DNA from 3 places in the Oceanobacillus sp. AG genome. Region 3 is predicted to be linked to each of the others. Evidence: riboswitches for the same ligand, from Rfam matches in the RefSeq annotation. Region 3 holds a riboswitch; each other region holds the start of a gene.
What was found. Region 3 has a riboswitch for cobalamin ahead of GN217_RS07945 (acyl-CoA thioesterase). Riboswitches for the same ligand answer to the same signal wherever they lie in the genome.
Positions count from the first base shown of each region.

Region 1: linked by a shared signal. The riboswitch ahead of GN217_RS10110 (ABC transporter substrate-binding protein) and the one ahead of GN217_RS07945 (acyl-CoA thioesterase) in region 3 are both predicted to bind cobalamin.
Region 2: linked by a shared signal. The riboswitch ahead of GN217_RS15195 (ribonucleoside-diphosphate reductase subunit alpha) and the one ahead of GN217_RS07945 (acyl-CoA thioesterase) in region 3 are both predicted to bind cobalamin.

Region 1 covers NZ_WOWT01000016.1:66,874-69,145, forward strand. Annotated here, with positions in the region: gene GN217_RS10105 (FecCD family ABC transporter permease) at 1-31, opposite strand, end outside; gene GN217_RS10110 (ABC transporter substrate-binding protein) at 21-1,013, opposite strand; cobalamin riboswitch at 1,127-1,313, opposite strand; gene GN217_RS10115 (hypothetical protein) at 1,711-1,869, shown strand.
Region 2 covers NZ_WOWT01000031.1:16,260-18,531, forward strand. Annotated here, with positions in the region: gene GN217_RS15190 (sigma-54 interaction domain-containing protein) at 1-532, shown strand, start outside; cobalamin riboswitch at 679-872, shown strand; gene GN217_RS15195 (ribonucleoside-diphosphate reductase subunit alpha) at 1,005-2,272, shown strand, end outside.
Region 3 covers NZ_WOWT01000012.1:21,673-23,944, reverse strand. Annotated here, with positions in the region: gene GN217_RS07950 (hypothetical protein) at 1-209, shown strand, start outside; gene GN217_RS07945 (acyl-CoA thioesterase) at 617-1,099, opposite strand; cobalamin riboswitch at 1,284-1,460, opposite strand; gene GN217_RS07940 (hypothetical protein) at 1,647-1,841, shown strand; gene tenA (thiaminase II) at 1,892-2,272, opposite strand, start outside.

The sequences.
Region 1 (2,272 bases), on a different contig from region 3:
AAATTCCATATTTTGTTACATTACTCTTCATCAAACAGCTCCGGATAAACCGCTTCAGCTAATTCTTTTGCCCCTTCTGTTAGTCTCGGACCGGAACGAGTAATCAAATCAGCATCAATATCGTAAACTCTTTCATTCGTAACTGCTTCAACTACATCAAAACCATTTCGCGAAAGAACCTCTTCTTCTGGATTTTCAATATATGCACCGTAGGAAGTGATGATGACATCCGGATTCAGTTCAATGATTTCCTCTGGATCAAGCGCGAGCCATCCTTCATGCTGACCAGCGGCATTTTCAGCATGAATCATTTCCAACAGCTCATGAATAAACGTATGCTGACCTGCTGTATAAATATCCGGTGCAGGAGAATTTTCAAAGAAAACTGTCCGTATATCTTCCTCAGCTATCTCAGATGTCAGCTCACGAATCTCTTTAAATTCTGCTTCCATTTCCGCAATCAGTTCTTCTGCCTCTTTTTTAGAACCGATAACTTGTCCAATGGTTTCAATCGTCTCGTAAGTGCTCGCAATATCCTGTGCATCTTGAACGACGAATACTGGTATACCTGCAGTTTCAAGTTGTTCGAATGCTTCCTGCGCACTGCTCACCCCTAATTCATGGGCGAGGACAATATCCGGGTCAAGGCTAAGGATCAGTTCCACATTCAATTCCATGCCGCCAATTTTTTCAATTTCCTGTACTTCTTCCGGATAATTATCATGATCCGACACACCGACTACCTTATCCCCTTGTCCTAAAGCAAATGTAATTTCCGTATTGCTCGGGATCAATGAAACAATCCGCTCCGGTTCTTCCTCAAGCTTTATTTCATTATCTATTGCATCTGTGAGTGTCAGTGGATAATGATCACCGTTCGTTGACTCTTCTTCAGTTGTTTCTTCTTTACCTGTATTTCCAGTTGCATCTTCATTGTCTGTCGCGCCTTGTCCGCAAGCAACTAGCAGACTAAGTAAGAACGCGAGCAGCAAACCCTGCCATAATCTTTTCATTTCCATTCCTCCAATAATAAAATTCATTAAAAAAAGCATCCCACACAGTGTGAAGATGCTTCAGTAAATAGGTATACATCCATATAGACCCATCACCTGACTATCCTCGTAGTGCTGGCGTTACAGAATAGGCAGGTCTCCTGGCTCATGCTCATCACTCCGCTGCACCTTCCCATGCATTTAACGCACAGTGGTATTTACAGCTCGTTCGCACATACAGTGGCGGGACCGCGTTGGACTTACACCAACTTCCCTTTTAAGAATTCAACAATCGAATCCACCTATTTCTATTGCATTTCATTTTATCAAATGAATCTATATCATATCGTACACCTTTTTCATGTGAAAGTCATCTTTTTATTCTTGCCCGGGCAAGAAGGCAAATCAATATCTTATTTAACTTTTTCTATCGAGGATATTGAATGAATGGAAGAAGGATTCTACCATTCCTCAGCAAACTGCATTCTGGGTGTTTTCCCATTCGAAGGAGCGGAATGCGATGTAGGGAAAATAAACGGCGGTGACTTTCCCTTGAGAGGAGATGGAACGCTGGGATGGGAAAATAAACGGCGGTGACTTTCCCTTGAGAGGAGATGGAGCGCTGGATTGGGAAAATAAACGGCGGTGACTTTCCCTTGAGAGGAGATCGAGCGCTGGATTGGGAAAATAAACGGCGGTTGCTTTCCCTTGGGAGGAGATGGAGCGCTGGATTGGGAAAATAAACGGCGGTTGCTTTCCCTTGACTAAGATGGAGCGCTGGATTGGGAAAATAAACGGCGGTTACTTTCCTTTGGGAGAAGATGGTGCGCTGGATTGGGAAAATAAACGGCGGTTATTTTACCTTGAGAGGAGATAGAGCGCTGGATTGGGAAAATAAACGGCGGTTACTTTACCTTGGGAGGAGATGGTGCTCTGGAATGGGAAAATAAACGGCGGTTACTTTACCTTGAGATAAGATGAAGCGCTGGATTGGGAAAATAAACGGCAGTTACTTTACCTTGGGAGGAGATGGTGCTCTGGAATGGGAAAATAAACGGCGGTTACTTTACCTTGGGAGGAGATGGTGCTCTGGAATGGGAAAATAAACGGCGGTGACTTTCCCTTGAGAGGAGATGGAGCGCTGGATTGGGAAAATAAACGGTGGTGACTTTCCCTTGGGAGGAGATGGTGCTCTGGAATGGGAAAATAAACGGCGGTTATTTTACCTTGAGAGGAGATGAAGCGCTGGAATGGGAAAATAAACGGCAGTTACTTTCCCG
Region 2 (2,272 bases), on a different contig from region 3:
TGCCGATATGATTATGGAAAATCGAATAAGAAAAGATTTATTTTATCGTTTGAGTGTCGTAACTTTATTCATCCCCCCTTTGCGTGAAAGAAAAATAGATATTATGCCTTTAACGACGGAATTCATTCATAAATACAATACACTTTTTCAAATGAATATAAAGAATGTTAGTGAGGAAGCAAAAGAATTACTCTATGAACACGACTGGCCAGGGAATGTAAGGGAGTTAGAGCATACTATTGAAGGTGCGATGAATCTAGTAGTTGAAGAAAAGGAAATTCAAGTTCATCATTTACCCACTCGTTTTCGAAACCATAATAAATATAAGAGAGACAATGATAGAAACAGCAAGGATAGTCCCCCTATAAACGATTTTCATTCGAGAAAGCTGCGAGTTAGAATGGAACAGTTGGAAAAGGAATATATTAAACGAACACTTTTAGAAAATAACTATAATATAACACAAGCTGCAAAGATTCTAGGTATAAGCAGACAGAGCCTTCAATATCGCATAAAGAAATTTAATATTTAAATTTAGCACGTATTAACGGTCTGTAACATTTGAGTAAATTTTCCTTCAGCTAACGGAACCTTTTCGTAAGTTATTAATTGTTGAAAACGGGTATACTCTATGATAGAATTCAATATATAGTGCTTGACAAGGCAATTTAATACTAAATGTAGTATATAAGTAATGGTGACAAGATAACTGTTTAAAAGGGAATCCAGTTAAAAGCTGGAGCTGCCCCCGCAACTGTACGTGTGGACGAATTAGTAAACCACTATATCGCTTGCTGTTAGGTGACGATATGGGAAGGGCTATAGTAGGAAGAAGCACAAGCCAGGAGACCTGCCATAACTTGCAAGTTTTGTTTCTTCGGGGTGTAAGAAAGGTAAAACGATAAGAAGTGTGTATTTTTTTATGCATTTTGTCGTTTTTTCCTGCCGTTCATCCCGAAAATGAACGGTTTTTTTAATGTGTTTACATAAAGGGAGGAAATAAAATGCAAACAATGAGTCAAACTAAAAGTTCTAAAGGGATTGAATTAATTGATGAATGGGCCAAGGGATTAAATATTCAAACCGAAAAATATAAAGAAAAAGTGGAAGGACTCTGGAATTCTGACCAAATGAGGGATGAATTTTATGATGCTCTAATTAACCATGCCCTTGAAAATATAGACGAAGTATCACCAGACTGGACTTATTTTGCTACACGAATTTATTTGCATGAACTCTATCAAAAGGCTGCAGAAAATAGGGGTTATGACGCTTCTCTTTCGTATGGTCCCTTCTACGATTTATTAAAACAATTGACCGATAAAGGAATTTATTCTACTAATCTTCTTTCAAGCTACACGAAAGAGGAAATTGATTATTTTGGTGAGTCACTTGAACAGGAAAGGGATTTATTATTTACGTACCCTGGCATTTATACATTGGCAACTCGTTATCTTGCAATGGATCATGAAAAGAATATCTATGAATTGCCACAAGAGCGCTGGATGGTTATTGCGATGCATCTTATGCAAGAAGAACCAGCTGAGGGTCGCACGAAGCACGTTCTAGAAGCATACTGGGCGCTGAGTAATTTATATATGACGGTTGCGACACCAACATTGGCTAATGCAGGGAAGAGTCACGGGCAATTGTCGAGTTGTTTTATCGATACGGTAAATGATAGTTTAGAAGGCATTTATGATAGTAATAGCGATGTTGCCCAACTGTCGAAAAATGGCGGTGGAATTGGGGTTTACATGGGTAAAGTCCGAGCGAGGGGCAGTTCAATTAGAGGATTTAAAGGGATGTCTAGTGGGGTTGTACCATGGATTAAACAGTTAAATAACACGGCGGTAAGTGTTGATCAGCTTGGTACTAGAAAAGGTGCAATTTCGGTTTATTTAGATGTATGGCATCGCGATATTGAGGAATTTCTTGATTTGAAGCTAAATAATGGGGACGAAAGATTACGAGCCCATGATATCTACACAGGGGTAAGTATGCCAGACTTATTTATGGAACAAGTGGAGAACAGAGGAGACTGGTATTTATTTGACCCTCATGAAGTTCGTGAGGTGATGGGCTTCTCTCTAGAAGATTTCTACGATGAGAAGAAAGGTGATGGAGAATGGCGCAAGAAATATCAAGCATGCATTAACGCTAATTTAGATTCGAAAAAGAAAGTACCTGCAATTGAAATTATGAAGAGAATCATGCGGTCCCAGCTTGAAACAGGGGCACCATTCATGTTTTACCGAGATGAAGTGAACCG
Region 3 (2,272 bases):
TATTCCAGGTACTGTCTGGCATGTTCCTAACATGGATATATACTCCGGATATTAGTTCAGCTTGGAGCATGAGTGCTGGCCTCTCCCAGAAAACCGTTATTACAGGCAGCAATTCATTTGGGCTACCATTGCTTACTGCTGCGCTTGCTGCTTCTGTTGCTTATGTGATCTTGGTGAAGTTTGCGGGGCGCAGGAAGGGAAATAGTTAAATGATGAAAACAAAGGCGCAAGCGCCCTTGCAGGTTAAAAACGCGACGTCCTGTCGCAACACCTGCACTAGCACATCCTGTGCGTCGTAGCAACGTACAAACTGGAGCACTCCGGAATGAGATAAAGGAAACATGCCCCTTTAGGGGTAGACGTGAGTTGGGCTTTAGCCCGTTTTTAAACGGCCCTCCTTTAGTTTTGAGTTGATGTTGACTTTCACCACAGGGGTATAAGGGCGACTAAGCCTCACAAAGACCGCTCGACAAGTCTTCTTTATCGATTGGAGGAGTGTGAAGTTTGATAGTCGCTGGGCACTGGAGCCGGACGTGGCTAGCCCCGGATACCTAAGTTATCACAGCATTTTTATTTTATAGTTTCATGTATAATGAGAAAGAGGCAGGATTCCTTCTTACCTGCCCTCTGAATACTCCCGTATCTGCATCCGTCGACTTTTCCTTATTTGCGCACTTTGAAACAGACGCTTCTCCTCCTCCGTTTCCGGAATCACGCCACTCACTTTGGTTGGAATTCCTTCACTATTAATTGCAACCATCGTCAGAATTGCAGTAGTCGTCGTTGTTATTTCGCCTGTATCCAAATGCTGGCATTCCACTTTCACATACACTTCCATCGAGGTTCTGCCCGTAGAGACGACGACCGCCTCCAATTTTAATATGTCACCCGCCTTAGCAGTTGAGAGAAAATTCACCGTATCGATCGATGCCGTGACCACCACACTCCCGCTATGCTTCATAGCAGCAATCGCCGCTATTTCGTCAATTGATGCTAAAACAGTTCCTCCAAAAATTGTTCCCATATGGTTTGTATCCGGAGGTAAAACAAGCTTCGTCTGAATTGTTCTCGAAATTGTCGCTGGTAATTTTTCTTCCATTTCATAACCTCTTCTCTGTTCTTTGAAGTGACCGCTTAAGAGACTTCGGGAGAGTTTTTAAGGAAATGAAAAAACCCATCAAAACTGATGGGCATAATAAAGATAGCATCCTCAATAAAACAGTAATCTTTTACCGTTAAAAGTCAGAATAAACCTCATTATACCTTCCCAGCTCCCGAAGAAGATAACTTTCATAATAATGGCAGGTCTCCTGACTTATGCTTCCTCCTACTCTAATTCCTTCCCGTCCAAGACAGTGGATTTACTTATTTCGTCAGCATTTACAGTTGCGGGTACAGTTCTGGTTTCACACCAGATTCCCTATTAAGTCTCCTTAGACACCATGATTACGGGTCTTATCGTATGTAGTTATTTTCCATAAAAAGCTAAGTATTGTATCAAGCATAGTATAGATTGTTTAAATTAGCAATGTTAATGGAAGTTTATTAAAAACGAAACATAAACATATAGCAAATGTGGAACGTAATAATGAATAATTAGAAATAATCATTACAATATTCGCTAACTTTAAAAGAGGAGTGATCTGTTGAGCGACTGGATTCCAAGACTTATATTGCTCATTGTCGCAGTACCCTTTGTTTGGTATTTTGTTGCATTAAGTAAAAATGTAAGTAAAACAGAGAAAGAGCATGATCGGGATATGTCATATGAAATCAATCCGTTTACAGGGTTGAAAATGCCATCAAGTGATTCAAAGAAAGATAAGAAAAAAAGTGAATAAACCGCTTAACAAAATTAGGGGGAGCGACAAGCACTCCCCCCATTACTCTCTTAGATCGGCCACATCTCCATATTCTCTGCCATTTCCCAGAACATGTATTCAAATTTACTTGTTTTTACAACAATATCTTCAAGCGCTTGTAACTCTTTTTCAGATTTGCCTGCTGCGTAATCGTTAATTAACTTCTGGCAGTTTTCGGCGAGCTCGGTGAATTCTACCGATGAATACATTTGAATCCAATTACCGTAAAACTCATGCTCTAATGACTCTGGGTTTTTCGCTAATTCTTTTCCAATATAGTTATAGCTCCATGCACACGCCAGCACAGATGCAATCGCATTCTCTACACCGCCAAGCTGGGAGACATTCAGCATATAGCTTGTATAAGCAGTCATCGTAGCTGATGGCTCTGTGTCCTCGAGTTCTTCACT